2 regions of the Sphingomonas sp. 1185 genome follow, and region 1 is predicted to be linked to the other one. Evidence: riboswitches for the same ligand, from Rfam matches in the RefSeq annotation. Region 1 holds a riboswitch; the other holds the start of a gene.
The links. Region 1 has a riboswitch for cobalamin ahead of ABIC44_RS18790 (putative oxygenase MesX). Riboswitches for the same ligand answer to the same signal wherever they lie in the genome.
Positions count from the first base shown of each region.

Region 2: linked by a shared signal. The riboswitch ahead of cobW (cobalamin biosynthesis protein CobW) and the one ahead of ABIC44_RS18790 (putative oxygenase MesX) in region 1 are both predicted to bind cobalamin.

Region 1 is NZ_JBEPKL010000044.1:3,697-18,667, reverse strand. Features, by position in the region: gene ABIC44_RS18800 (GNAT family N-acetyltransferase) at 1-239, shown strand, start outside; gene ABIC44_RS18795 (methionine synthase) at 500-1,561, opposite strand; gene ABIC44_RS18790 (putative oxygenase MesX) at 1,558-2,541, opposite strand; cobalamin riboswitch at 2,668-2,890, opposite strand; cobalamin riboswitch at 3,033-3,232, shown strand; gene ABIC44_RS18785 (acyl-CoA thioesterase) at 3,339-4,061, shown strand; partial or broken gene ABIC44_RS18780 (hypothetical protein) at 4,044-4,157, opposite strand; gene ABIC44_RS18775 (OsmC family protein) at 4,548-5,753, shown strand; gene ABIC44_RS18770 (TonB-dependent siderophore receptor) at 5,830-7,992, shown strand; gene ABIC44_RS18765 (thioredoxin family protein) at 8,016-9,566, shown strand; gene ABIC44_RS18760 (helix-turn-helix domain-containing protein) at 9,792-10,550, shown strand; gene ABIC44_RS18755 (YbhB/YbcL family Raf kinase inhibitor-like protein) at 10,642-11,181, shown strand; gene ABIC44_RS18745 (hypothetical protein) at 12,304-12,501, shown strand; gene ABIC44_RS18740 (MCP four helix bundle domain-containing protein) at 12,514-13,005, shown strand; partial or broken gene ABIC44_RS18735 (methyl-accepting chemotaxis protein) at 12,965-14,086, shown strand; gene ABIC44_RS18730 (chemotaxis protein CheW) at 14,083-14,553, shown strand; gene ABIC44_RS18725 (carbohydrate porin) at 14,608-14,971, shown strand, end outside.
Region 2 is NZ_JBEPKL010000026.1:34,623-49,593, forward strand. Features, by position in the region: gene ABIC44_RS15325 (Mth938-like domain-containing protein) at 1-363, opposite strand, end outside; gene secF (protein translocase subunit SecF) at 373-1,353, opposite strand; gene secD (protein translocase subunit SecD) at 1,370-2,974, opposite strand; gene yajC (preprotein translocase subunit YajC) at 2,979-3,329, opposite strand; tRNA gene ABIC44_RS15345 (tRNA-Pro) at 3,522-3,598, shown strand; gene ABIC44_RS15350 (septal ring lytic transglycosylase RlpA family protein) at 3,730-4,296, opposite strand; cobalamin riboswitch at 4,406-4,607, shown strand; gene ABIC44_RS15355 (HoxN/HupN/NixA family nickel/cobalt transporter) at 4,773-5,843, shown strand; cobalamin riboswitch at 5,866-6,066, shown strand; gene cobW (cobalamin biosynthesis protein CobW) at 6,248-7,285, shown strand; gene cobN (cobaltochelatase subunit CobN) at 7,290-10,676, shown strand; gene ABIC44_RS15370 (ferredoxin-like domain-containing protein) at 10,673-11,797, shown strand; gene ABIC44_RS15375 (precorrin-8X methylmutase) at 11,797-12,426, shown strand; gene cobI (precorrin-2 C(20)-methyltransferase) at 12,423-13,151, shown strand; gene cobJ (precorrin-3B C(17)-methyltransferase) at 13,148-13,897, shown strand; gene ABIC44_RS15390 (cobalt-precorrin-6A reductase) at 13,873-14,619, opposite strand; gene cbiE (precorrin-6y C5,15-methyltransferase (decarboxylating) subunit CbiE) at 14,618-14,971, shown strand, end outside.

The DNA of each region.
Region 1 (14,971 bases):
ATCACCGGGTCGTCTGGCGCTGCAACGCCCTGAACGTAGCGTCTATCCGCGCTGCCAGCCGCTTCGGTTTCACCCATGAAGGGACATGGCGGTGCGACGGGATCGTGAAGGGCCGTCGTCGTGATACCGCATGGTTCTCCCTCCTGGCGCCTGAGTGGCCTGCACAACGTGATCGTTTCAAGGCCTGGCTCGACGACGACAATTTTGACGAGAATGGCGTCGCCAGGAAGCCGCTTTGAGGGTGATCCGGCCTACCGGTGCTTTTCATTGGAGCGGCGGCCAGCATAGCAGAGGCATTCCTGTTGGGATGGTGAAATGGCAGTTTATCCAGTGTCTCAATATTCTGTTTGATAGGTGTTTTGGGACAAAGGGGTGGGTGATTGTCCGCCAATGTCGATCGCCCGATAGGGCAGCTATGGGCAATCTTGCAGGTGCCACAGGTAGGCGCTTCTCGCCAGCCTGGGACCCATCCCGCGCTGGCGATCCAACACCGCCGTGATCAGCCGAGTATCTCTCGACGTACGATTTCCGCGCCAGCACCCAGCGCCTTCAGCTTGCCCCGTGCGACGTTGCGCGCCAGCGGCGCCATCCCGCAATTGGTCGCGGGCAAGAGCTTGTCGGCATCGACGAAGCGCAGCGCTTTGCGCAGCGTGTCGGCGACCTGTTCCGGTGTCTCGATCGTGTCCGTCGCGACGTCGATCGCACCAACCATCACCTTCTTGCCCCGGATCAGTTCGATCAGGTCCATCGGCACGTGCGAGTTCTGGCATTCGAGCGAGATGATATCGATCTTCGACCTCTGGAGGTTGGGGAAGGTCTCCTCATACTGGCGCCATTCGGAACCAAGAGTCTTCTTCCAATCTGTATTGGCCTTGATGCCATAGCCATAGCAGATGTGGACAGCGGTCTCGGCCTTCAGCCCTTCGGCCGCGCGCTCCAGTGTGGCGATGCCCCAGTCGTTCGCTTCGTCGAAGAATACGTTGAAGGCGGGTTCGTCGAACTGGATGATGTCGACGCCAGCTGCTTCCAGCTCGCGCGCTTCCTCGTTGAGGATGCGGGCGAACTCCCATGCCAGCTTTTCCCGGCTCCGGTAATGGGCGTCGTACAGGGTGTCGATCATCGTCATCGGCCCGGGCAGCGTCCATTTGATCGGCTGATCGGTCTGGGCGCGCAGGAAACGGGCGTCATCGACGAACACCGACGTCGGCCGCGAGACGGCTCCGACGACCGTCGGCACGCTGGCGTCATAGCGGTTGCGGATGCGCACCGTCTCGCGCTTCTCGAAATCGACGCCGTCCAGATGCTCGATGAACGTCGTGACGAAGTGTTGGCGGGTCTGCTCGCCGTCCCCCAGAATGTCGATGCCGGCCTGCCGCTGATCGTCGACTGCCAGGCGCAGCGCATCCTGCTTGCCCGCGACCAACTCTTCGCCCTCCAGCTTCCACGGCGACCACAGGGTCTCAGGCTGGGCCAGCCAGAATGGCTTGGGCAGACTGCCCGCGGTCGTCGTCGGCAACAATGTCGTCATGATGCAAATACCTGTCGTGTGGGTGGGGATCAAAGTCCGCAGGTCGCGGACCAGCGCTGAAGCGCGGGCCAATGCGGCTTGATGAAATGCTCTTCGGCGAATTTGCCCTGCTCGACGGCGAGGCGGCTGCGTTCCTCGCGATCGTAGACGATGCGGGTCAGCGAATAGTCCTGATACCTCAGGCTCGGCTGATAATGCTCCGCCGCGACCGAGTTCGCGTTGTAGATTTCCGGGCGATAGATCTTCTGGAACGTCTCCATCGTCGCGATGGTGCTGGCGAGTTCGAGGTTGGTGTAGTCGCTGACCAGATCGCCGATGTGGTAGAAGGCGAACGGCGCGACGCTGTGTGGCGGCATGAAATACCGCACCTTCATGCCCATCTTCGCAAAATACCGATCGGTGGACGAGAATTTGTCGTTGCGATACTCGACGCCCAGGATCGGATGCACGTTGGCGGTCCGGTGATAGACCCCCTTGCTCGATACGCTGAGGCAGATGACCGGGGGTTTGCGGAAGTGGTCGCGGTAGGCGCTCGATCCAAGGAAATGCTTGAACAGGTTGCCATGCAGATCGCCGAACCCCTCCGGCGCGCCGCCACCCCCGGCCTTCAGGTGATCGGGCAGGACGACGCTGAAGTCGTAATCGCGAATATAGGACGAGAAGTTGTTGCCGATCATGCCATCGCTGCGCTCGCCGCTGATCCGGTCGGTCACGGTGGTGTGCAGGATTTCGATCAGCGGAAACGCTTCGTCGTCCGCGCCGTCCCCGAGCGTGAGCGCGGCCGAGACGATTGTCAGCTCCAGCGTGTATCGATCGCCCCTGGGGTTATCCCAGTGCATCAGCGCGTTGAAGCGGTGGTCGATCATCACCAGCGTGTTGCGCAGATTCTCCTGGCGGCTGTCCCCACGCGCGAGATTGGCGAAGTTGGTGGTGATGCGCGTGTTGTCGGCGGGACGATAATCCTCGTCGAACGGGATATGGCTGATCGAGAATGTGAACCCGCTATTCGTCATGACTCACCCAGGCTTTGCGGGCGGGAGGTCAGGCGAAAGCGCGCAAGGCGTGAACAGGCCCGGATGGCGGCAAGCCACGGACCGTCGCATCAAGCGCGATCCACCGGAGGAACCCCCGTCCGAGGAACGTTATGGCGTCGAAAGGCAGGTCTCCTGGCTCACGGGTCAACGCGGTGGCTCCGGCCTTCCCAGGCTCCTTGCGAGAACCCAGTGACACGAAATGGAGCCGCCACTCGCCGCTTACAGTTGCGGGGGCAGCGCCGGATTCTGCCCCAAAGGACACCACCGGCTTCCCGTCTTAGCCCCATCGCCACGCCTGGGATGGGGAACCTCGACATATCCGTTCAACACCATCAGCCCGATGGAGTCAACGATCATATAAAGATATCTTTATATCTTGATCCCGTTCGAAGCGCCGTCGTGATCGTGTGGCGTCGGTCACGCCATGCGCTGTCGGCCCCCCTGATCTTGACCTGAAGGGACGTTTTCTGCGACCCCGGCACGGTCAAGGTTCCTTTGCCGGATGGCCGAAGGCTAAGACGGGAAATCGGTTCGATGCCGATGCTGCCCCCGCAACTGTAAGCGGCGAGTAGAAATCCCCTCGTGTGTCACTGGCGCCTGGGTGCCGGGAAGGCCGGGGTTTTTATGACGACCTGCAAGCCAAGAGACCTGCCTTCGACGCCATAGCGACCACCGGCGGGGTGCCCGGTCTGGCCGCTGCGTTGCTGCGGGAAGAGGTACACCTCTCCCATTGGCCGCTGGCGTCTGGATGCCCTCGCGAATGGTTGAGGATCAGGATGTCACAGGAATACCGCAGCACCCCCATCCAGCTGATCGACATGCTCTTTCCCGGCGATGCCAATCACCACGGTACATTATTCGGTGGGGTGGCTTTGGAGCACATGGACAAAATCGCCTTCCTGGCAGCGTCTCGTCACGGCCGTGCTGCCTTCGTCACCGCGCCGTCGGAAAAAATTGATTTCGCAGCGCCAGCCAAGATCAGAGACATGGTGGAGGTGACGGGCCATGTCGTGGGGGGCGGCCGGAACTCGCTCGACGTCGAGGTCGAACTGATCGCGGAGGCATCGGTATCGGGCCTACGACGGCTATGTACCCGTGGTCGGTTCACGCTCGTTGCCGTCGGAAGCGAAGACCCTCTGCCCCCGATTGGTGAGACGGTTCCGAGAGATGCGGCGCAGCCGTTGCGAATGGTCGACATGATCTTCCCGAACCAGACCAGCCATTACGGCACCCCCTATGGCGGCGACGCGCTTTGCATGATGGGCACTTCGGCCGCGAAGTCAGCGTCACGCCCGAAGATCACCGGATCGAGCCCATGCGAGATTGCGATCGCGGCCTCGGTGTCCGATCCCACGCTCCCGATCACCGTGGCACCGAGGCGCTTGGCCCAAGAGGGTGGCGAACGCCCCTATCCGCGTCGATCCTTGGCCGTCGGGGAGCGGCGGTGGCAGTTTGACGGTCAACCACGCCGCCACCCACACCAACCCCAGCGCGCCTGAGACGAGGAACGCCGCCTGCCACCCGAATGCGACCGCGAGCGCCGGGATCGCCAGCGGGGTGATGAGCGCACCAATATTAGACGCGGTATCACCGATGCCGAGCGCGATTGACCGATCCTTCTGTTCGAATAGGTGGCAGCGGACTTGACCGCAGCCGGTGTCCCGATCGATTCCGCCGCGCCAAGTATGACTCCGGCTCCGATGAAGCCGGACAAAGTCGCGTCGGCTCTCTACCGCAAGCGTGCAACAGCCCCTCCACGAAGAGGCTTACTCTACCCCACAGCGGATGAGCCATATCCGCTCGAAACCGGTCGAGTGACACCAATCCCTTTTATTCCTACTTGATAGATATGATTTGTTCCGGGAAGCGGGCCGGCGACCTAAGCTTGCCTGGTTCGCGAGGCACTCAGACGGGGCCGCGACGGTCATGCATCGGTCCGGGGAGAGGGCCGCCGCGCCAGATCAGAATCATAGGGGGAACGGCTCATGCCGAACCGATTGCGGCCGCGCGCCGTACGACACGAACGACGGTCGCATCGGGGTGCGATCGCCGTGCTGGCGGGCGTCGCCATGCTGGCAACCGTCCCGTCGCCGACGTTCGCGTCCGAACCGGATGCCGCCCCGTCGCTAGAGCAGGTGCTGGCCCGCCGACGCGCGGCGCAGGCAAGCCCCGATGCGGAGCAGGTCATCGAAACGCGGGCCACGGCGGAAAGCGGTTCGGGCGTACGACGCCTGCGGATCGGCGATTTCCAGTATCTGAGTGATAGCGACCGCGGCTATGCTGGCTATGATCTGGGCGCGGGATCGTGGGACACGTTCGCGGCGGTGTTGGCCAGCGCGCTGGCCGACGAATTCGCGACCCAGGCAGCACGGCGCAAGCTGCCCGTCGACGCGATCGACATCGTCCTGACCAGTCACCCAGACGCCCCCGAAATCGCCCGCACGCGTAAGGTGTCCTATCCCCGCAACCTTGCCTACACCGCCTATATCGCGTCGTCGGCCAGCGACGCCGACCTCGAATCGCTGCGGCAGGATGTCGAACGCGCATCGCCGGTGCTGGCCGCCGTGCGCGATCCGCAGGCGATCGCCCACGGTCCCGTCGGATTGACCGTCAGCGCGGCGCAACCCGATGCCGGTGCGCCGCCCGGACTGCGCGATTTCCTGGTCGAAAAGCGCCAGGCGATCGCGCGACTGGCGCAGGCCGCCGCCGCCGGCACCGCCGCGCCGCCGACCGGGCTGCGCGCCCATGCCCGTATCGAACCGCACAGCGGCCTGCGCACCACCCGGACCGGCAAGGGCAATTACCATATCCTGCACGACAGCCGGGCGGACCGCGCGGGCAATGGCCTCGCCCCGACGGTCGAAGAGCATCTGGTCGGCGTGCTCGCGACCTGCATGACCCATATCTTCGAGATCGAGGCCGCGAAACGCAACATCGTGCTGGATGGCCTGGAAGTGCGCACCCGCGCAGTCCTGCCGCCGCGCGGCGACGGGGCGACGGCGGCCCGGTTCCGCGACATCGCCTATACTGTGGCGATCGCATCGCCCGAACCGGCCGCGCGGATCGATGGATTGCGCGACGCAGTCGAGGCGTCCTGCCCGATCTACAACCTGTTGCGCGATCCGCAGTCGATCGCCGGCCGGATCGTACGCGGCCGGTACGAATCGCAAATGGCCACCGCGGCGCGCTGAAGCGCCCGCACGGTGCACGTCCGCGATCTGCGCCGCAGACGGTGCCCGACATCACATCTTATCCTTGGGGAGAATCATGAAGAACTGCGCCTTTTTGCTGGCGGCGACCGCACTCCTAGCCGCACCGTCCGCCTTTGCCGAACCGCGCGATGGCACACCGCCGCGCGCCGACGCCGCGGAGACGGAGGAAGCGAAGGAAAGTCCCGACAGCGATATCGTCGTTAACGGCCGCAAGCAGCAGAAGGAAATCAGCGGCGGTGCGCTCGGCACCCGCTCGAACCTCGAAACGCCGTTCTCGATCACCAGCGTCGACAGCGACGATATCGAGAAACTGCGCGCGCTGACCACCGCCGACTATTTCGTCGGTGATGCCAGCGTGACCCGCGACGGCGGCAGCCGCTACAACATCCATTCGCAATGGGTGACGGTGCGCGGCGCGGCGGTACGGACCCAACTCTACAACGGCGTACCGCTGCGGGACTCGCAGGGCGCCGACACCCCACCCGAATTCCTCGAACAAGTGCAGTTGCTCAAGGGTGCCGGCAGCTTCATCTATGGCTATGCCGCCCCCGGCGGCGTCATCAACTTCGTCACCAAGAAGCCGACCGAGACGCTGCTCGCAAATATCAGCGTTGGGTGGCAGTCGGCGGCGCTGTTCCGGCAGCATGTCGATATCGGCGACACGGTCGGGCCAGTCGGGTTCCGGCTGAACGCGGTCCAGGAGTTCGGCCGGACCTATGCGGACAGTGAGATTTTGCGTCAGGGCGCGGCGATCGGGCTGCGCGTCGACCTCTCGCCCGATATCGCTTGGCGCACCGATGCGTTTTATCAACGGAACCAGATCGACGGCGCCGAACCCAGCTTCGTGGTCGGCGGCAATGCCAGCCCGGCGGTGCCGACCTACCGCGACCGGGTGGTGCCTGCCCCGGTCAGCGGGCGGACGCGCTTCGCCTCGCGCGATACCTATACCGACGGGCGCCTGTATTCCGCGATCACCAGCCTGACGTGGCAGGTCAACCCCGACTGGTATGTCCGGCTGACCGGCGGACAGGTCGGCAACGACCACCGGCTGCCCTATGAACGCATCATGCTGCTCAACCAGGCAGGGGATTATTCGCTGCGCCTGTTCAACGGGCGCAACGTGTACCGCAACCGACTGGGTTCGGTGTTCGTCGAGGGGAAGTTCGCTACCTTCGGCCTCGCGCACCAGCTCAATCTCGGGCTCGACTGGCGCGACAGCCTCGGCCGTCATGCCGAAAATCTTGCGACCTTTCAGGCGGGCAGCAACATCTTCCGACCCGTCCTCGCCCGCTGGACCTATGACGACCGCCGCGACCTCGAAATCCGGCCGCTGGGCTGGAACGAGGAGAAATCGGCATTCGTCAGCGACACGATCACCATCGCCGACACGGTGTCGGTCATCGCCGGCGCGCGCTACACCGACTATCATTCGCGTGCATGGGCGTGGCGCAGCCAGCAACGTACCAGCGACTATCGCACCGACGGCGTCACGCCGACCTTCGCACTGCTCTATCGCCCCAGTTCGGCGCTGACCTTCTACGGCAGCTATATCCAGGCGCTTTCCGAAGGGACGATCGTCAGTAACCTGTACGACAATGTCGGCGACATCCTGCCCGCGCTGGCCAGTCGCCAGTATGAAGTCGGCGCCAAATGGGAATGGGACCGGTTCTCCGGCGCCGTCGCGCTGTTCCGGCTCGACCGCGGGGCGAACTTCGTCACCGACGACAACCGGCTCGTGCAGGACGGGATCGAACGCTATCAGGGGATCGAGGTGTCGGCGCGGGTCGTGCCCGTCCCCACCGTATCCCTCGGCGCATCGACGACCTTCGTCGACGGCACGCATGAACGGGCCACCAATCGCTGGCTGGTCGGACGGCAACTACACGGCGTCGCGCGGGTAACGGCGGTGTTCGATGCATCCTACGACCCCGCCTTCTTGGCCGGCGTCGGCCTCAGGGCGCTGGTTCGCTATCAGGGCAAGGCCGCGATCTTCAACAACCAGCCCCGCGACTGGACCGTCTATACCCCCGGGGTCTGGCTGGCGACGTTGGGCGGCGACTATCGCTTCCAGCTCGGCGGGCGCGAACTTACGCTGCGCGGACAGGTTCAGAACCTGTTCGACACCCGCTACTGGAACAGCGGTACCAGCACCTGCTGCTATTCGCTGTCGCCGGGGCAACCGCGCACCGCCAGCATCGACCTGAAGGTTTCGCTATGACCCGGCATGACAAGGAGGCCCGCATGTCCCCGCGCTACTGGACGTATCTTACCGCCGCCGCGCTGCTCGTGCTTTCGGGTTGTGGCGAAGAGGACCGGTCGTCTCCACCACCGAAGACAGCCACCGCCGCCACCGAGATCGCGTGGCGCCACGGCGACGTTGCAGATGCGTTTGCGGAGGCGAGCGAACAGAACAAGCCGGTGCTGCTCTATTGGGGGGCGGTGTGGTGTCCGCCTTGCAATCAGTTAAAGGCCGGATTGTTCCGCAACCCAGACTTCATCAGCAGGACACGCGACGTCATCCCCGTCTATCTGGACGGCGATACGCCCGGAGCGCAGGCATGGGGCGAACGGTTCGGCGTGACCGGCTATCCGACACTAATACTGCTGCGTCCCGATCGGAGCGAGGTGACGCGGCTGTCGGGCACCGGCGATAGCGCACAGGTCGCGTCGGCACTGGATGCGGTCCATCGCGGCACCGGCAATGTCGATACGCTGCTGCAGCGTGTCCGGTCGAGGCAATCGTTGTCGAACGACGATTGGGCGTTGCTCGCAGGATATGGGGGGTGGCACGACCCGAGCCGATCTGCCACTGCGGCGACGACGCTGGCCGCGTTGGCGGCCGCCGCCCCTGATGCCCGGTTGCAACGCCAGTTCCTCTTACAGGCGCAAACCGTCCGCCCCGATACCGCCCCGCTTTTGTCTCCCGCAGAAAGCAACCGGCTGCGCCACGCCCTGACGACGGTACTCGCCGATCCCGCAGAGGTCCGGGCCAACCGCGCCTCGCTATCCTATGGCGCGGTGAAACTCGTCAATGGTGCGGTTCCTGGCGGAGGAGCGGATCGGCAGCGGATCGGGGAAGCGATCGTCGGGGCACTGGACGCCCTGTTCGTGGACACCCGGCTTGTCGCGTCGGAGCGGCTTGCATCGGTCGACGCGGCGGTCGCGCTGTACCGCGATCGCGCCGGGCCCGCCGCCCCACCGGCCGCCGCGTTGCTGGCCAAAGTGCGCGAAAGGGTTGCATGGGCCGACCGCAGCGTCACCAGTCCCTATGAACGGCAGGCCGTCATCAGTGGCGCGGCGCACTTGCTGGCCGATGCCGGCGATGCGGCCGGGGCGCAACGGTTGCTGGAAGCCGAACTCAAACGGTCGCGCACACCTTATTACTACATGCCAGCGCTCGCCGAACTGGCCGAGGCGCGCGGCGACCGGCGGCAGGCGATCGACTGGCTGCGGCGTGGCTACGAAACGTCCGAAGGCCCGGCTAGTCGGGTGCAGTGGGGTGTGACCTACGTCGAGGGACTGCTGCGCCTCACGCCCACCGACCATGCCGCGATCGAAAAGGCGTCCGGCGCGGTCATTAGCGAACTGGCCAGCCAACCCGAAGGATACCGGCAACGAACCCGGACGCGGCTGGAAAAGCTGGGCAAGGCACTGGCCGCGTGGGGCACCGAACAGAACGGTAGCGCGACGCTGGCGCGGCTGCGGACCGCCGGAAAGAAAAGCTGTTCGGGACAACAGGATGCGGCGGTCGCCACCGCATGCCGCAACTGGCTCCCACCGGGGATCGCCTAACGAATCGTCGGTATGATCCAGACACGGCCGATCGGTGCCGTCTTGCTAACCCTGATCGTTGAGACGCCTCGATCGAGTGACGTCGGACGGAGCAAGACTATCTACGACGATCGCGTTTCGAGAAACTTCTGGACAGCGAAGGTGAGCCGAGGTCACGCCGAATCGAACTAACCTGGTGGGGCAAATTTGCGAATGCGGATGGCGGGGGCGGAAGAGGTGGTGGCCGTGACGATCGGCCAGGCAACTGCCGTGCCGATGGACGACGTCTTCATCTCGCGTGCGTTCGTCTGCCTGGTGCAATCGGGCGAAAAGCAGATCCATCATCCAGCGTTCGGCTCGATCCTGGCCAGACCAGGGGATGTCGTGGCCTTTCCCGCCGGCGCTCTGGTGACGATGGAAAACAGGCCGACGCGGGACAAGCACTACCGCGCGGAGGGATTGTTCTATCCGCCTGAACTTATTGCATTGGTGTTCGGTGATGCGGCGGCTCGCTCGCAGGGTGGAGGCGTCCCGCAGGTGCTTGCAGGCGATCCCGAGGCAGCCGCGGTCTTCGACCATCTGGCCGACACCCTTAGCAACGACACCCTGCCCCCTGCCATTCGTCGACACCGGGCGATCGAACCGCTGGTATGGTTGCACGACAAGGGCGTGCATCTACCCTATGCCAGCGATGGGCCGCTCCAGCGGCTGCGCGCGCTGATCGATGCCGATCTGGCGCATCCATGGCGCGCCGCTGAAGTCGCGACCGCCCTGGCAATGAGCGAGGCGACGTTCCGCCGGTGGTTGGGGCACGCCGGGCTGCGCTTCTCGGTGGTGCTGCGCAACGCACGGCTCGAACGCGGGTTGCTGATGCTGCAGACCAGCGCCGATCCGGTGTCGCGGATCGCACTGGAGTGCGGCTTTCTGACGCCTTCCCACTTCACCGAAGCATTCAGGGGTCGTTTCGGCCATCCGCCCCGCGCTATCCGTAACCGCGCTATCTGAGCGTTTCCCGACAGTTTTCGAGCGTCTGCCGACGGTCCTGCGCGGTGATCCGCAGTACAAGCGGGCATCCACTCTCATGATCGGACCAGTCATGCGCCTTGCCCTGCTTCTTCCGCTAGCCACCCTCTCTGCGCCGGCATTGGCCGCTGAACCCTTCCGCCTGGCCAGCCCGTCGATCGCGGAAGGTGCGATGCTGGCGCCCGCGCAGGTATTTACGGGCTTCGGCTGCTCAGGCGGCAACCAGTCGCCCGCCCTCGCATGGAGCAACGCCCCGTCGGGGACCAAGAGCTTCGCCGTGACGGTCTACGATCCTGATGCGCCAACCGGATCGGGCTGGTGGCACTGGACTGTCGTCAACCTGCCAGCGTCGGTGCAGCGCCTGCCCGCGAACGTGAGCGGCAAGGCGGACGCGCTGCACGGCGCGACGGAACTGCGCAACGACTACGGCACGATCGGGTTCGGCGGAGCGTGCCCGCCCCCCGGCGAGGTGCATCGCTATGTCGTGACGGTCCACGCACTGGGGGTCGACAAGCTCGATCTGCCATTCGGCGCCAGCAATGCGCTGGCTGGCTTCATGATCCGCGCCAATACGATCGCTACGGCCCGGATTACGGCCACCTATCATAGATAGATCGCGGTCCCGGTATCAAAGATTAGCGGCGGCGCCATACCGGAACCAGTGGAAGCGCCCTACTATTCCCACTGGGATGGTATTTTGGGATGGCGTGCTGCTGCTGGCGCGACTTGGCCGCTTTCCGTTGCGACGGCAAATGAGCCAAAGCATGTAAAAAATGGGCGGGGCTTACAGAACCATAGCGTCGGAAGTCGCTGTTCCACTTGCCATATGCCTCCGGCAGATACCGCCACTGCTCCCCTGCCCGCGTGATCCGCATTATGCCTTCAAAGAAGGCAGGCTGTCACCAGCGGGACGACAGCCTCGTCCGCGCTCGGCCAATAGCAGTGACCCGGTCAGCGACCATTCCTGATCCGACAAACCGATCCGCTCGCCCAAGCCTGCCCCCAGAAGGCAGCCCTGAATCAGGGGCGAATTCACACCGTCAAGCTTTGTTCACGATGCCTGATGTGCGCCTGAGCGCAGCACCCACAAACAGCCGTTGACGGACAGGAGGTTGTCCGCACCCGTCCAGCCAGGATCAGCCGCCTTGCCCGGAACTAGCGATGCAATCCGCAACCGTAGCGCCTCGCTCAACTCGTGCCGCGTGATCACGACCGCCCGCTCCGCGCCTCAACACGGATGACTGTGAATCAGCGTTCACCTCCGTTTCGAAATCCTAATGTCGATACGGCCTATGCGCCCCCCCTTCACTTCCGCAATCGGCATTGCGGCAGCCATCGTAACGATGGTTCGAATCGCCTGCCGGTAGATTGGCCAGTGAGCGGCGTCGGCAGAATGACACATCTGTCATGTTGGCTTGGAATCAAATCAAAGACCGCACGTTGAACTTTTTTTCCAGCGAACTGCGCGCAGAGTGGGGGTGGCTAATTTTTTCAAGAATTCAGGACGTTGGCGCTGAATTTAAGAAGTTTCACAGACGAAGATGCGATGTGGTTAACAAAACACTCTCATCCAGCCAATCATAAATTAAATTTTTGTAATCTACCAATCTGGCCAAGGATCGAGAGAGCCTTGCTGAATTTATCACGTGCCATTGCTATTCGGCAAAGTCATCACACTGACTTTGCATCATTTTTTATCGCGCATGGCATATATTAGTGAACAGGGAGCAGAAGCATGCGAGCCACGATCAAAGTGAAGCTGGTCGCGACATTCGCGATCGTTCTGGCCATGCTGGCGGTCATCGTGGGGTTCAGCGTGAATCGCTTGTCGACCCTGAACACGGCCCAGAGCAACATGGTGGATGATCCGGTCGCCTCGCTGGACCGTATGCAGCAATTCAACGATGCCATGACGTCGTCGATCGTGGCGTAAAAGAATCTCACGATGAGCGACGACACAAACTTCATGGCCAAGCAACATGCGGAACTGCGCCGGCAACGTGCCCGCGCCGATCGGCTGATCGACGAAGTTTCTCGCACGGAGGACGAAATCGATCGCGAGATGTATGCCGACGCGCAACGCGGCTGGGCGGAGTATAAGTCAATCGCCGACAAGGCCGTCGAACTGGCGCTTGCCAATCGCAACGCAGAAGCATCGATCATTTCGCTGGGTGCCGCCAACAAGGCGGCCGTGCGGATCGGCGATACGGTTGATAAGATCGTGGAACGCCAGCGGTTGGAATTGACGAAGGCGGATGAGGCCGGCGATGCGCTGTATGCGCAATCGCGCACGACGTTGTTGGCCGTGGCTGCTGCGGCCTTCCTGATCGCCATGGGGGGGTGCCTTGTGGATCAGCAGGATCGTCTCGCGCGGTCTGGGCCGTGTTTCTGCTGCCCTTCGCGCCGTGGCGGCAGGCGATCTCGATCAGAATATTGAGATCCCAAGCAACGACGAGATCCGTGACCTCGTAGATGTCGTGAATAACATGACCGACAATCTGCGCGCCTCGGCCACGCTGGCGGATCAAATTGCGCAGGGCGATCTAACGGTCGAGCATCAGCCGCTATCTGACCAGGACAAGCTGGGCCATGCGCTGGTCGCGATGGTTGAGCGGCTGCGCACCGTGGTCGGCGAAGCAACGGAAGCGGCCTCCAGCGTAGCCGCTGGCAGCCAGCAGCTGTCGTCCTCGTCCGAGCAGGTGAGCCAGGGTGCGACCGAACAGGCCGCCGCTGCGGAAGAGGCTTCTGCGTCGATGGAGCAGATGGCCGCCAACATAAAACAGAACGCCGACAACGCGACCCAGACCGAGAAGATCGCCCGCCAGTCGTCGCAGGACGCGGAAGTGAGCGGTCAGGCGGTGCAGAAGGCCGTGATCGCGATGCGCACTATCGCCGAGAAGATCGGCATCGTGCAGGAAATCGCGCGTCAGACCGACCTGCTGGCGCTGAACGCGGCAGTGGAAGCGGCGCGGGCCGGTGAACATGGTCGTGGCTTTGCGGTGGTTGCGGCGGAAGTCCGCAAGCTCGCCGAGCGCAGCCAGACGGCCGCTGCGGAAATCAGCGGCATGTCGTCCGATACCGTCGGTGCCGCCACCCAGGCGGGCGAGATGCTGGTCAAGCTGGTGCCCGACATCCGCCGTACCGCCGAGCTGGTTGCCGAGATCAGCGCCGCCTGCCGCGAGCAGGATATCGGCGCCGTCCAGATCAATCAGGCGATCCAGCAGCTCGATCAGGTCACGCAGCAGAATGCTAACGCCGCGGAAGAGATGTCGGCGACATCCGAACAACTCGCGGAGAACGCTGGCCAGTTGCAATCCAGCATTTCCTATTTCCATATTGATGAGGCGGGGCGGGATCGTGGTGCTCGTCGCCCGGCGCAACGGACTGCCGCTAACACGTCCGGCAAGTCTCGTAGCGCAAAGGCGATCAAGCCGTCTGCATCGTCGCGGAGCTTTGCGCTCGACCTGACGTCGGGCAACCCGGACGAGCAAGGCCGCATGTTCGAGCGCGCGGCATGAGCGGCCAAATCGAAGCGGTCGTCTTCGCGATCGGTGGTTCGCTGTTCGCCCTGCCGGTGACGGAGGTGCGTGAGATCCTGGATCGACGTCCGGCCTTTCGCGTGCCCTCCGCACCCGACTGGATGGTGGGATTGATCCATCTGCGCGGGCAGTCGGTGGCGGTGCTCGACCTGCGCGTCCTTGCCGCCACCACGATGGCGGGAGCCGGGGACGATGCGCGCATCCTGATCGTCCAAACCGCGCGGGATGGCGCATGGCTGGGCCTGCTAGTCGATCAGGTCGTCGACGTGGCCTGTCACGAGCATGCCGACCGGCAGGAGGTGCCCGCCATCGTGCCGCAGCACGGGCCCTGGCGTCTGTCCGGCGTTCTTCGCCGTGGGGAGGACTTTGTCGGACTGCTCGACATGGAGGCGATTGCCGCGCTGGCGGACGATCCCGCCGCGGCCTGTCAGCCGGTCGCCGCGTGAGTGCGGGCTAGAGCCATGGCTCTAGCCCTGCCAGCCGCAAAGGGGATTACGTCGATGACGCTTCGTCAATCGATCATGCTGATGGCAATGCCCATGCTGGCCGCGCTGCCGTCGCCTGCCTTGGCGCAGGAGACGGAACCACGCTCCGAAACCGGTAGCGAGGGCGAACAGGAGCAGGCCAGCACCTTCAGCCTCGACCTGCTCTACAAGGCCGACCTTTTCGGCGTCGCGGCGGGCGATGGGCCGCGGGGCGCGCGCTTTCTCGACAATGTCGACCTGATGGCATCACTCGACCTGGAACGTGCGGCGGGCTGGCAGGGGGCAAGCGCCTATGTCGGCGCCCTGAGCAATGCCGGTGCGCGGCCCAACGACATTGCGGGCACGCTGCAGGGCGTCGACAATATCGAGGTCACCCGTC
Region 2 (14,971 bases), on a different contig from region 1:
CGCGGCGACGATCTTGCGCCCCTCGGAGCGCAGCACGCCCCAGGCGCGCGCGGCGGCACGGCTGTCCATCGCCTCGACGCCCAGTCCGCGCGCCTCCAGCGCCTCGATCAGCGCACGCGGCGCGCGGCGCAGCGTCGCGCCGGTGCCAAGCAACAGGAATTCCGGCGCTTCGTCGATCAGCGACGCCACCGCCTGGGCATCCAGCGCCTCGAAGGGCGGCGGGCTCCACGGCTCATGCCAGTCGGGCGAGAGCAGCAGCGAAGGGTAGGCGATCTCCCCGACCCGGAAGCCCGTGGCGGCAAAGCCACGGACGATCGGGCCGGGGGCGGTCGGATCGCGGGTGATTCGGATCGAGTCGCTCATGCGCCCGGCTCACCCCTCTCGCGGGGTGATGCGCTCGGCGTCGGCGATGCTGCGCTTGTCGGTCGTGCCCGGCTTTTCGCGGTTCGGCTCGGCGCGCAGGCCCAGCGTGATGAGCAGCGAGGACGAGACGTAGATCGACGAATAGGTGCCGACCACGATGCCCAGGATCATCGCCGCAGTGAAGCCGCGCAGCACATGGCCGCCCAGCAGCAGCAGCGCGATCAGCGCCAGCAGGATCGTGACCGAGGTCATCACCGTGCGCGGCAGCGTCTCGTTCACCGACAGGTTGATGATCTCGCGCATGTCCATCTTGCGATAGCGGCGCATATTCTCGCGGATACGGTCGTCGATCACGATCTTGTCGTTGATCGAATAGCCGATGATGGTCAGGAACGCCGCGATGATCGTCAGGTCCAGCTCGAACCGGGTGATCGCGAAGAAGCCCAGCGTGACGAGAAGGTCGTGGACGATGGCGACGATGGTCGACACGCCGAACTGCCATTCGAAGCGGAAGATGGCGAACAGGCCGATGCCCAGGATCGCCAGGACGACGGCCAGCACGCCGTGCTTGATCAGCTCGCCCGACACCTTGCCCGACACCGTGTCGTAACGGCTGAAGGTCGCACCGGGGAATTGCTGGCCCAGCGCGGTCTCGACCTTGTGGACGACGGCGTTGGTCGCGCCTTCGTCGTTGGAGGCCGGGGCGGGCAGGCGGATGCTGATGGTCCGGCCGTCGCCGACCGTCTGGATATTGGCTTCGCCGACGCCCAGCCCGTCGATGACCGAACGCACGCGGTCGGCCGAGGGCGGGGTGGGGAATTTCTCCTCGATCATCAGGCCGCCGACAAAGTCGACGCCCAGATTGAGACCCCTGGCGAACGTCACGCCGACCGCCAGCAGGGTGAGCGCGAGCGTCAGCCCGAACGCCCAGCCGCGCAGGCGGACGAAGTCGATGTTCGTGTTGTCGGGGACGAGTTTCAGGAGGCGCATGATCTGTTCTCCTGCCTCAAATATTGATGGTCTTGGGCTTTTCGCGGCGCAACCACAGCGCCACGAGCATCCGCGTGAAGGTAACGGCCGTGAACACGCTGGTCACGATGCCGATCAGCAGCACGACCGCGAAGCCCTTGACCGGGCCCGAGCCCAGCACGAGCATGATGACGCCCGAAATGGCGTGGGTCACGTTCGCCTCGAAGATGGTGCGGCTGGCTTCCTTATAGCCCAGCTCGACCGACTGGATGACGCTTCGCCCGCGCCTGCGTTCCTCGCGGATACGCTCGTTGATCAGCACGTTGGCGTCGACCGCGGTGCCGATGGTCAGGATGAAGCCCGCGATACCCGGCAGGGTCAGCGTCGCGTTCAGCATCGCCATGACCGCCAGGATGACCAGCACGTTGATGACGACCGCGATGTTCGCATAGATGCCGAACCGGCCATAGGTGACGGTCATGAAGACGATGACGGCGACCGCCGCGATCGCCGAGGCCAGGATACCGGCGCGGATCGAATCGGCGCCCAGATCGGGGCCGACGGTGCGTTCCTCGACGACCTTCAGATCGATCGGCAGCTTGCCCGAACGCAGCGAGATCGCCAGCTGGTTGGCGGTGTCGACGGTGAAGTTGCCCATGATCTGGGCGCGACCGCCCAGGATCGGTTCGTTGATATTGGGCGCCGACAGCACCTGGCCATCGAGGATGATAGCGAACGGCTTGCCGGTATTTTCCTGCGTGATCCGCGCGAACTTGCGACCGCCCTGCGCGTCGAAGGTGATCGCCACCTGCGGCGCGTTGGTCTGCTGGTCGAAGGTCTGCTGCGCGTCGATCAGCTGGTCGCCCGAGATGATGACCGGCCGCTTTACCGCGATCACCGGCGCGCCCAGCGGATTACCCGGATAGGGCAGGACCTGGCTGCCGGCGGGGGCGTTGCCCTTGACCACCTCGGCCGGGTTGGCGGTCGTGTCGACCAGCTTGAACTCCAGCTTGGCGGTCTTGCCGATCAGGTCCTTGAGTTGCTGCGGATCCTGAAGCCCCGGCACCTGCACCACGATGCGGTTCGAGCCCTGCTGAAGGATGGTGGGCTCCTTGGTGCCCAGCGCGTCGATGCGGCGACGCACGACCTCGGTCGCGGTCTTCATCGCGGTGTCGACCGCCTGGGTCAGGCCCGCCTGGGTCGGCTTCAGCACGAAGCGCGAGGTGTCGACGACCTGGATGTCCCATTCGCGCTGGCCGGTCATGCCCGCCCCGCCGCCGGTGATCGACAGCAGCCGCTCACGCGCCGCATCGACCTGAGTCGGATCGCGCAGCATGAAGCTGAGCTGTCCGCCGCGGACCGAGATGTCGCCGATCTCGATGCGCGGATTGCCGCGCCGCATCTCCGCCGCCACCTGGTCGCGCATCGTCTCCAGCCGCGAATTGGCCAGGTCGGCGGTGTCCGCCTCCAGCAGCAGATAGCTGCCGCCCGCCAGATCGAGGCCCTTGTTCACGCGCGGGTGCGGAATCGAACCCCAGGTGTTGGTGACGCTCTCGGGCAGAAAGCTCGGGATCGCCAGCAGGCACAGGGCCGCCAGCAGCGCGACGATGGAAGCGACCTTCCAGCGGGGGAAATCCAGCATCGGGTCAGTCGTTCGCGGGCTTGGCGTTCGGATTGACCACGTCGGTCAACGTCGCCTTGACCACCCGGACGCGGACGTTCGGGGCGATCTCGACCTCGACCAGCTGGTCCTCGACGCGGGTCACCTTGCCGACGATGCCGCCCGCCGTGGTGACCTGATCGCCCTTCTTGACCCCCTCGATCGAGGCTTGCAGCGTCTTCATGCGGCGCTGTTGCGGGCGGATCATCAGGAAATAGAAGACCACGAAGACGAGGAGCAGCGGCGCCAGGCTGAGGAACGAGGCGGCGCCGCTCGATGCGGTGGCCCCGGTGGCGGCAGCCATCGCGGCGACTGGGGCGGTGAAGGGAATGAACATTCGGACCCGTCTATGCTGAATGGGCACGGGTACCCGCCGACCGCGAACGATCGACCAGCCCCCATGTCGGATAGCCTGCCCGCTACCATCGCAGGCGAACAGGCGCAATGGAGCGCCGGATGTGGGGTGCGCACTATCTTCACATCAAGGCTTGCATCCTTCGGAAAACCCGCCTAGAGGCCGCCGCTCGGTCGGGGCGTAGCGCAGCCTGGTAGCGCATCACACTGGGGGTGTGGGGGTCGCAGGTTCGAATCCTGTCGCCCCGACCAATCTTCTTCCAACATTGGCGGATGACGGCGGAGCGGGCGAAAGCCCGCTCTTTCGTTATGGGCGATATGCCGATCCTCGCCCCGGCGGAGGCGAGGGCCCTTGGCGGCCCTCATCGCCGGGATGACGACATTTACCGCACCGTCATGCCCGCCGCCGCGATCTGCGACAGCAGATTCGCCCGCACAGCATCCGATACCGGCGGCAATGGCCGCGCCGCCTTGCCGTGGCGCAGGCGTTCGCGGTCCTTCTCGTCCGGCTCCACCCGCCGCACCCGTACTGCCGCCTTGCCGACCGCGCGCAGGCCGAGCTGTTCGGCGGCACCGCGCGACAGGTCGATGATCCGCGACGATCCCGCGAACGGCCCGCGATCATTGACCCGCACGATGATCCGCCGCCCCGTGTCCAGCGCCGTCACCTCGACATAGCTGGGCAGCGGCAGGGTGGTGTGCGCCGCCGTCGCCCAGCCGGGGCGGAAACGCTCGCCATTCGCGGTGCGCTTGCCCGATTCGTTGCCATACCAGCTCGCATAGCCCAGCATGTCATAGGTCGCGTCCTCGGCGGGCACATAGGTGACGCCGCGCACCGTATAGGGCTTGCCGATCCGCACCGGATAATCGCTGACCGGCCGGTAATTCCCGCCCGAACACGCCGCGACCAGGCACGCCGCCGCCGGCGCCCAGCGGCGCCATCTTCTCACATCCACCATGTGATCCGGATTAAGCCGCGCGTCCGGCCCGATAAAGCGGTTTGCGCCTCCACCCGCCGCAGACTATCCCCGTGCCGACCGGCAACGGCTTTCAGCCCGACCGCCGGTCAATCGCGCCGGTGCCCCTCGGGGCTTGAAACGGGAATGGGGTGAAGATCCCCAGCTGTCCCTGCAACTGTAAGCGGTGAGCGAGCGACGCCGGTCCCTGCGACAGGGGACAGCCACTGGAGCCATCCGGGAAGGCCGTGTCGCGTGCGCTTCGACCCGCAAGCCAGGAGACCTGCCAGTGCGAGTCGCTCTTGCCGCGATCCAGGGGATGGTCACCGGCTGGATATATTGTATCATGCGAGCGACGCCCATCGGCCGAGACGAATCGGCCATCCCGCCCGGCGTGCGTCCGTGGGGTGGGGTGGTGACCGCGACAGCGGAGTTCGGCCCTTGTCGCAATGACGCCGGGGGTATCACCCATGTCCTACCATCATGCCGGAGCGCCGCGCGCCCGGTTGCCGCTGAAGAAGCGGGTCGCGCTGCTGATGGGCGCGCTGGTCTTCGTCAATATCGCCGTCTGGGGCTGGGCGCTGAGCGTCTTCGCGGGCAACAGCCTGATGCTCGGCACCGCTTTGCTCGCCTATAGCCTGGGGCTGCGCCATGCGGTCGATGCCGACCACATCGCCGCCATCGACAATGTCACCCGCAAGCTGATGCAGGACGGGCAGCGACCCATCGCGGTCGGGCTGTGGTTCGCGATCGGCCATTCCGCCATCGTCCTGATCGCGGCGACCACGGTCGCGCTCGCCGCCAGCACCCTGTCCGACTTCGAGGCGTTCGGGCAGAGCGGCGGGACCATCGCCACCATCGTCTCGGCGAGTTTCCTGTTCGCCATCGCGATCATGAACCTCATCATCCTGCGCGATGTCTGGACCCGGTTCCGCCGGGTCGCGCGCGGTGAGCCGATGGCGGAGGCGGATGCTGCGATGATGTTTTCGGGGCAGGGGCCGTTGTCGCGCCTCTTCCGTCCGCTGTTCCGGTTGATCCGCCGCAGCTGGCACATGGCGCCGCTCGGCTTCCTGTTCGGGCTGGGTTTCGACACCGCGACCGAGGTCGCGATTTTGGGCCTTTCGGGCGCACACGCCGCCGACGGCATATCGCTCGGTACGATCCTGGTCTTCCCCATATTATTCGCGGTGGGCATGGCGCTGATCGACACCGCCGATGGGCTGGTGATGCTGGGCGCGTACGAATGGGCGTTCGTCCATCCGCTTCGCAAGCTCTACTATAATATGACGATCACCCTGGTCTCGGCGCTGGTCGCGCTGGTGATCGGCGGCATCCAGGCGACCGCGTTGCTCGCCGAGCGGTTCGGCTGGACGGCGGGGCCGTTCCGCTATGCGGGGGCGCTGTCAGAGCATTTCAACGTGCTGGGCTTCGCCATCGTCGGGCTGTTCGTGATCTGCTGGGGGGCGAGTTTCCTCCTCTATCGCTGGCGCGGGTTCGCCGCGATGGAGGCGCGAATTGCCAAGCCCGGCGCGGCGGGATAAATGCCGCACATCGGGGCCGAAACGCTCCGAAGATCGCGCCGGTGCCCCTTGGGGCTTTGAAACGGGAATGGGGTGCAAATCCCCGGCTGTCCCTGCAACTGTAAGCGGCGAGCGAGCGATGCTGGTGCCCCATCGGAGGCACGGCCACTGGAGCGATCCGGGAAGGCGCATCCGCTCGCTTTGACCCGCGAGCCAGGAGACCTGCCGGCGTCATGGTCGCTCTTGCCTGGACCCAGGGGGTGGTCGGGGCACGGTTCTCCGTCGGGGAGCGACGAAGCCATGCGGCCGGGGCCGCATCGGTCGCCGACACGCGGGGCGGACGCATTCGACAGCGCCCGTCCGTCACCGCTCCGGCGATCGGTCCCGTGTCCGCGCTCGCTCGTCCGGCGCGTCGGAGAAATAGCATGCGTGACCTCAGCAAGGTCCCCGTCACCATCGTCACCGGCTTTCTGGGCGCCGGCAAGACCACGCTCATCAGCCACCTGATCCGCCATGCGGGCGGTCGTCGTCTGGCGGTCGTCGTCAACGAATTCGGCACTTTGGGCGTCGATGGCGACATCCTGCAAAGCTGTGCCATCCCCGACTGCCCGGCGGAGAATATCGTCGAGCTGGCCAATGGCTGCATCTGCTGCACCGTCGCCGACGACTTCATCCCGACGGTCGAAAAGCTGCTGGCGATGGAGCCGCGTCCCGATCACATCCTGATCGAGACCTCGGGGCTCGCGCTGCCCAAGCCGCTGCTCAAGGCGTTCGACTGGCCCGCCATCCGCTCGCGCATCACCGTCGACGGCGTGGTGGCGCTGGCCGATGCCGAGGCCGTCGCGGCGGGCCGCTTCGCCCCCGATCTCGATGCGGTCGAGGCGCAGCGCGCCGCCGACCCCAGCCTGGACCATGAAACCCCGTTGTCCGAGGTGTTCGAGGATCAACTGGCGTGCGCCGACCTTGTCCTGCTGACCAAGGCCGATCTGGCCGGGGTGGAGGGCGTCGCCAAGGCGCGCGCGATCATCGCCGCCGAGGCCCCGCGCCCGCTGCCCATGGTCGAGGCGGTCGACGGCATCGTCTCGGCCGAGATCGTGCTGGGCCTGGAGGCCGCCGCCGAGGACGACATCGCCGCGCGCCCCTCGCACCATGACGGCGCGGACGATCACGAGCATGACGATTTCGACAGCCTCTCGGTGATGCTGGGCGAGGTGGAGAGCCCCGAGGCGATCGCCGCGCGCATCGTCACGCTCGCCGAGCAGCAGGATATCCTGCGCGTAAAGGGTTATGCGGCGGTCGCGGGCAAGCCGATGCGGCTGCTGGTCCAGGCGGTCGGCCGCCGGGTGCGCACCAGCTACGACCGTCCCTGGGGCGCGGGCGAGCCGCGCGGCACCCGGCTGGTCGTCATCGCCGAGCATGACCGGATCGACCGTGCCGCGATCGAGGGCGTGCTGAAGGGCTAGGCGCGTGCATCTCGTCTTTCGCGAGAGCCATGGGCTGGAGGAACAGGCGGTTCCGCAGGATCTGGGGCAACGCCCCGGTGACGTGGTGGTGCTGTCCTTTTCCGACAGCGACCTGAGCGCCTTTGCGGCGGGCTGGCGGGCAGGGGGATTTCCCTGGTCGCTGCGGCTCGCCAATCTGGCGGCGCTGGTCCATCCCCTGTCGGTCGACACCTATGTCGAACAGACGCTGGCGCATGCGAAGGCGATCCTGATCCGGCTGATTGGCGGGGCGGCGTACTGGGAATATGGCCTGCGCGAAGTCGAGCGGCTGGCGCGCGAGCGCGGCATCGCGCTGGCGGTGCTGGCGGCGGATGGGCGGGAGGACCGGCGGTTGATGGCGGCGTCCACCGTGGGTGAGGCGGTGGCGCGGCGGCTGACGGCGCTGTGCGATGCCGGAGGGGCGGAGGCGGCGGCGATGGTTTTGGGCGCTTTGTCGGCGGTGGCGTCGCCTGTGGCCCTTGCCCCTCCCCAACCCCTCCCCCTGCCGGGAGAGTGGCTTTCGCTCGACACGACTGCCCCGGGCACGCCCCTCCCGCAGGCGGGAGGGGATGGGGGAGGGCCCTATCCACAAACGACGTCGCTTGCGGCATTGCCCCTCCCCAACCCCTCCCCCTGCCGGGAGAGGGGCTTTAAGATGCCAAGCGTTGGAGGCTGGTCGCCGGAAGGTCTGAGTTGCCCTGCAACCGCACTGACCAACGTCACCCGCCCCCGCGTCCTCATCACCTTCTACCGCGCCTATCTCGCCTCCGCCGATCTGGAACCCATCGCCGCCCTCCACGCCGCCCTGACCGAACGCGGCTTCGACCCTGTGGCGCTGTTCGTCCCCTCGCTGAAAGCCGAAGGCGCAGGCCCGTGGATCGCGCGCTGGGTGAAGGCGCTCACCCCCGCCGCGATCGTCAATGCCACCGCCTTCTCCGCACGCGGCGAGGACGACACCACGCCGCTCGACGGGGCGGGCGTGCCGGTGTTCCAGATCGCGCTCGCGACCAGCGACCGCGAGGGTTGGGCGGGTTCGGCGCGGGGCCTGTCGCCCGCCGACCTCGCCATGCACGTCGTCCTGCCCGAGATCGACGGACGGCTGTTCGCAGGGGTCATCAGCTTCAAGCAACCCGGCGAGCGCGACCCCGATTTCGACATCGCGCTGCGTCTCCACCGCGCCGAGCCCGCGCGGATCGCCGCCGTGGCGGACAAGGTTGCGGGCTGGGCGAGGCTGGCCACGACCCCGGCGGCGGAGCGTCGGCTGGCGATCCTGCTGTCCACCTATCCGGGCAAGGACTGGCAGGCGGCGCATGCGGTCGGGCTGGACGGTTTCGCCTCGACCGAGGCCATCCTCGGCGATCTGCGCGAGGCCGGTTATGATGTGGAAGCCCCGTCGGATTTGCCCGCCGCGTTGCTCGCCAACCGAATCGCATGGCCGGTGGCGGCGTATCACGACGCACTTTCCACATTACCCGAAGCGTTGCGCGCCGATCTGTTCGAAAGCTGGGGCGCGGTCGAGCAGGATCCGCTGGTCGAGGGCGACGCCTTCCACTTCCCCGCGCTGGCGCTGGGCAAGGCGATCGTCGCGCTCCAGCCCGAACGCGGCCGACCGAGCGCACGGGGCGAGGATTATCACGACCTGTCGCGCTGTCCCCGCCACGCCTATGTCGCCTTCTATCTCTGGCTCCGCGCGCAAGCGATCGACGCGCTGGTCCATGTCGGCGCGCATGGCACGTTGGAGTGGCTGCCCGGCAAGGCGGTCGCGCTGTCAGACGCCTGCTGGCCCGAGGCGCTGGCCCGTGACTGGCCGGTCCTCTATCCCTTCATCGTCAACGATCCGGGCGAGGCGGCGCAGGCCAAGCGGCGGCTGGGCGCGGTCACCCTCGGCCATGTCCCCCCGGCGCTGGTCCAGGCGGAGACGGGCGCGGGGCTGGGGCGGCTGGAAGCGTTGCTCGACGAATATGCCAATGCCGATGGCCTCGACCCCGCGCGCCGCGACCGGCTGCGCGGGTTGATCGCGGAGGAGGCGGACAGCGTCGGGCTGGGCGAGACGCTGGGGCTGGCGGGGGCGGAGGATCCGCTCGCCCGGATCGACGCCTTTGTCTGCGATGTGAAGGACAGCCAGTTCGGCGAGGGGCTCCATGTCTTCGGGCGCGGCGAACAGGGCGCGGCCGAGCGGGCCGGGCTGCTGGCGGGGCTGGACGGACGACGGGTGGCGGCGGGGCCATCGGGTTCGCCCTACCGGGGCCGCGCCGATGTGTTGCCGACGGGCCGCAACCTCTATGCCATCGATCCGCGCGCGGTGCCGAGCCGCGCCGCGCAGGCGCAAGGGGTCAAGCTCGCCGAGGAACTGGTCCGGCGGCATATGCAGGAGGAGGGCGATCACCTGCGCACCCTGATCGTCGATCTCTGGGGATCGGCGACGATGCGTACCGCGGGCGAGGAATTCGCCATGGCGCTCCATCTGATCGGGGTCGAGCCGCTATGGGACCATCGCTCGGAACGGGTGACGGGGTTCGAGGTGATGCCGCTGATGCGCTTCGACCGGCCGCGCGTCGATGTGACGTTGCGCGTGTCGGGGCTGTTCCGCGATGCCTTTCCGCATCTGGTCGCATTGTTCGGGCAGGCGGTGCGGGCTCTCGGCCAGCGTGACGAAGAGCCCGAATGGAACCCCTATGTCGGGCAGGCGACACCGCGCGTCTATGGCCCCGCGCCGGGCCGTTATGGCATCGGGCTGGACCCGGAGGCGGGCTATGACGAGGCCGCGCGGATCGCGGTGGGGCAAAGCTGGCTCGCCGCCTCCACCACCGCGCTCGACGATGGCGACCGGCGCGACGCGGCCGGGATCGCCGCGCGGGTGGCGGGGGCACAGGCCTTTGTCCATGTCCATGACCTCCCCGAAAGCGACCTGCTGCTGGCGGCGGACTATGCCGCGCATCAGGCGGGCTTCGCGGCGGCGCGGGCGGCGCTGGGTGAGGGGGCGGCGTCGCTCTATCATCTCGACACGCGCGATCCGGCCAGCCCCAGGGCGCGGACGCTGGCCGAGGAGATCGCCCGCACCGTCCATGCCCGCGCCGCCCATCCGCGCTGGGTGGCGGGAATGATGGCGCATGGCTTTCGCGGCGCGGCGGAGATCGCGGCGACGCTCGACCATCTGGGCAGCTTCGCGCATCTGGCGGACGTGGTGCCTGCGTCGCTGATCGACTTGTATTGGGACGCGACGCTGGCCCGTGACGAGGTGCGCGACTTCATGGCGCAGGCGAACCCGCAGGCGCTGGCGGCGATGGAGGCGCGGTTTGCGGCGCTTCATGCGGCGGGGCTGTGGCGGACGCGGCGCAACTCGGTGCTGGCGATGCTGGACGGCGCGGCATGAGCGGGTTCGTGGTCAAGGGCTGGTGCCCCGATGCGTGGCGGCCGATGATGGCGGGCGACGGCCTGTTGGTCCGGGTCCGCCCGCCGCTCGCCCGGCTGGAGGCGCATCAGGTCGAGGGGCTGTGCGAGGCCGCGAACGCCCATGGCAATGGCCAGATCGACCTGACCGCCCGCGCGAACCTGCAACTGCGCGGCGCGACCGAGCGGAGCTGGCCCCCGATGGTCGAGGCGCTCCGCGCGCTGGGGCTGGTCGATCCCGATCCGGTGCGCGAGGCGCGGGGCGCGATCCTGATCAATCCCGACTGGCGCGAGGGCGACGATTCGCACGGCATCGCGACCGAGTTGCGCGCGCGGCTGCCCGACTTGCCCGATCTGCCGAGCAAGATCGGCTTTGCGATCGATGCGGGGCCGACCCCGATGCTGATGGAAGCGCCCGCCGATTTCCGGATCGAGCGGGGGGCGGATGGGGACTTGCTGCTGCGCGCCGATGGCCGGGCGGCGGGCATGCGCGTTACGCGCCGGACCGCCGCCGATTCGCTGATCCGGCTGGCGCACTGGTTCGTCGAGAGCGAGGGCGCCGCCGCCGGACGGATGGCGCGCCACGTGGCCGATCTGCCCGACTGGGCGAGCGGCGATGCGGTGCCGGGTACGGGCGGCCCGCCGATGCGGCCGGGCGGCCATCCGGTCGGTGCGGTTTATGGATTGCCGTTTGGCCGGATCGGGGCATCGGCGCTGGCCGCCTTTGTCCGCAGTCATGGCTGTGCCGTTCGGCTGACCCCGTGGCGGCTGCTGATCGCGGAGGGCCTCGCTCCCCGACCGGCCACCGGCATGGTGCTGGACGATGCGCCGATCCTGCATGTCGACGCCTGTGTCGGCGCGCCAGCCTGTCCGCAGGCGAGCGTCGAGACCCGCGATCTGGCCGCCCGCCTCGCGCCGCTGATCGAGGGGCGTCTGCACGTCTCGGGTTGCGCGAAGGGCTGCGCGCGGGCACGGGCGGCGGACTGGGTGCTGACCGGGCGCGAGGGGGCTTTCGATCTGGCCCGCCACGCCCGCGCCGGGGCGGCACCGCTTCACACCGGATTGTCGCCCGAGCGGGCGGTCGCGCTTCTCGGAGCCTGTTGATGCCCTATAGTTACGAAACCGATGGCGCGGCGATCTATCGCCAGTCCTTCGCCATCATCCGCGCCGAGGCGGAGCTCGCCCGCTTCGATGCGGAGGAGGAGCCGGTCGCGGTCCGCATGATCCATGCCGCCGGGCTGGTCGAACTGGCGCCGTCGATCCACTTCTCGCGCGGCTTCGCGACGGCGGGGCGGCAGGCGCTGGCGGCGGGCGCGGCGATCCTGTGCGACGCGCATATGGTCAGCGAAGGCGTCACGCGCGCGCGGCTGCCCGCCGACAATCCGGTGATATGCACCTTGCGCGATCCGTCGGTGCCCGCACTGGCCAAGGAGATGGGCACGACCCGCTCCGCCGCCGCGCTGGAGCTGTGGCGACCGCATCTGGCGGGGGCGCTGGTGGCGATCGGCAATGCGCCGACCGCGCTCTTCCACCTGCTGACCATGCTGGAAGACCCGGACTGTCCGCGCCCGGCGGCGATCATCGGCTGTCCGGTCGGCTTTGTCGGCGCGATGGAGTCGAAGGACGCGCTGTGGGAGGCGCTGCCCGTTCCTTGCGCCATCGTGAAGGGCCGCCCGGGGGGCAGCGCGATCACCGTCGCGGCGATCAACGCGCTGGCGAGCCGCGCCGAATGACGACGGGCACGATCCACGGCGTCGGCCTCGGCCCCGGCGCGGCGGACCTGATGAGCGTCCGCGCCGACCGGCTGGTGCGCGGGGCCCGGCACGTCGCCTATTTCCGCAAGGCCGGGCGGCGCGGCCATGCGCGCACCATCGTCGAGGGCATGTTGCGGGACGATGTGGTCGAATATCCGATGGACTATCCGGTCACGACCGAGATCGTCTTCACCGATCCGCGCTACAATGAATGCCTGTCGGCCTTCTACGCGACCTGCACCGCGCATATCCTGTCGCTGGTGCAGCGCGGTGAGGATGTGGTGGTGCTGTGCGAGGGCGATCCCTTCTTCTACGGCTCGTTCATGCACCTGCACAGCCGGCTGCGGCCCCATGCCCCCGTCGCGGTGGTGCCGGGCATCACCGGCATGTCGGGCGCCTGGACCGCCAGCGGCGCGCCGATCACCTGGGGCGACGATGTGCTGACCGTCGCGATGGCGACCCTGCCCGAGCCGGAACTGACCCGCCGCATCGCCGAGACCGATGCGCTGGTCGTGATGAAGATCGGCCGCCATCTGCCCAAGCTGCGCCGCGCCATCGCGGCGGCGGGGCGGTCGGACCAGGCGTGGCTGATCGAACATGCCGCCCAGTCGGGCGAGCGCGTGCGGCGGCTGGCGGAGGTGGAGGACGCGCCCGCCCCCTATTTCTCGATCGCGCTGATCCATGGGCAGGGGCGGCGGCCATGAGCGGCTGGCTGATCGTTGCGGGGCTGGGGCCGGGGGCGGACGCGATGGTCACGCCCGAGGTGTCGGCGGCGCTGGCGGAGGCGACCGATGTGGTCGGCTATATCCCCTATGTCGCGCGCGTGCCCGAGCGCCCCGGCCTGACCCGCCATGCCAGCGACAATCGGGTCGAGCGTGACCGCGCGCTCCATGCGCTGGAAATGGCCGAGGCGGGCGCGCGGGTCGTCGTGGTGTCTTCGGGCGATCCGGGCGTCTTCGCCATGGCGGCTGCGATCTTCGAGCGGGTGGAGGAAGACCCGGCCCGCTGGCACGACCTGGACATCCGCGTCCTGCCCGGCATCACCGCGATGCTGGCGGCGAGCGCGCGCGCAGGCGCGCCGCTGGGCCATGATTTCTGCGCGATCAACCTGTCCGACAACCTCAAGCCGCAGGCGCTGATCGAGCGGCGGCTGCGGCTGGCGGCGGAGGCGGATTTCGCCATCGCGCTCTACAATCCCCGGTCCAAGGCGCGGCCCGATGCGCTGGACGCGGCCTTTGCGCTGCTGTGCGATGCGTGCGGCGACGACCGCCCGGTCCTGTTCGCGCGCGCCGTCTCGACTCCGGAGGAGCATCTGCGCATCGTGCCCTTGCCCCAGGCGCGGGGCGAGATGGCGGACATGCGCACCGTCGTCATCATCGGGTCCAGCCGCACGCGGATGATCCCGCACTCGGGCCGCCCGATCCTCTACACCCCCCGGACGACGCCGTGATCGAGCCAGTCGAGCACCGCCGCGACGCTCTCCACCTGAGGCCGGTCGGGGATGAAGGGACGGTCGATCATCACGACCGGCAGCCCGAGTTCGCGCGCCGCCTCCAGCTTGGCCCGCGCACCCGCGCCGCCCGCATTCTTGGCGACGATGACCTCGATTCCATGTTCGCGCAGCAGGGCCCGTTCGCCCGCCAGCGTGAAGGGGCCGCGATCCACGACCAGATGATGGCGCGGCAGGGCGGGGACCTCGGCGGCATCGACGAAGCGCAGCAGATAGAAATGCTGCGCAGCATCGGCGAAGTCCCCGATGGTCTGGCGACCGAGCGCGAGGAAGATTCGTGCCGCCTGGCTGCCCAGCGCAGCCACGGCCTCCGCCGTATCGGCGACGCGAATCCAGCGGTCGCCAGGGCCGGCTTCCCAGGCGGGTCGGGTCAATGCGAGCAGCTTCACGCCCGCCAACTCGGCCGCCGCGATCGCATTGGCGCTGATGCGCGCCGCGAAGGGGTGGGTGGCATCGACCAGATGCGTCACGCCCTCGCAGGTCATATGATCGGCCAGCCCCTCGACGCCGCCAAAGCCGCCGACCCGCGTCGGGATCGCCTGCGCGCGCGGCGTTTCGGTGCGGCCCGCATAGCTCAGCACCGCCCGCTCGCCACGCTGCGCCAGCGCGGTGGCCAGCGCGCTCGCCTCGGTCGTGCCGCCGAGCAGAAGGATATGGCGCATGGCTGACTCCGGACCCTGGCTGACGATCGTCGGGATCAGCGAGGATGGCTGGGACGGCCTGACCGCCCCCGCACGCGCCGCGATCGAGGCCGCCGATAGCGTGATGGGCGCGCCGCGTCACCTGTCGCTGCTGCCCGAGCGCGGCGCGGCGCGGCGCATCGTGTGGCCGGTGCCGTTCGCGGACGGGGTGCCGATGCTCCTCGACCGGCGGGGGGAACGGGTGGTGATGCTCGCCTCGGGCGATCCCTTCTGGTTCGGCGCGGGGTCGGTCGTGACTCGCCATTTGGAGCCGGGCGAGTGGATCGCCCATCCCGCCCCCTCGACCCTGTCGCTGGCGGCCGCGCGGCTGGGC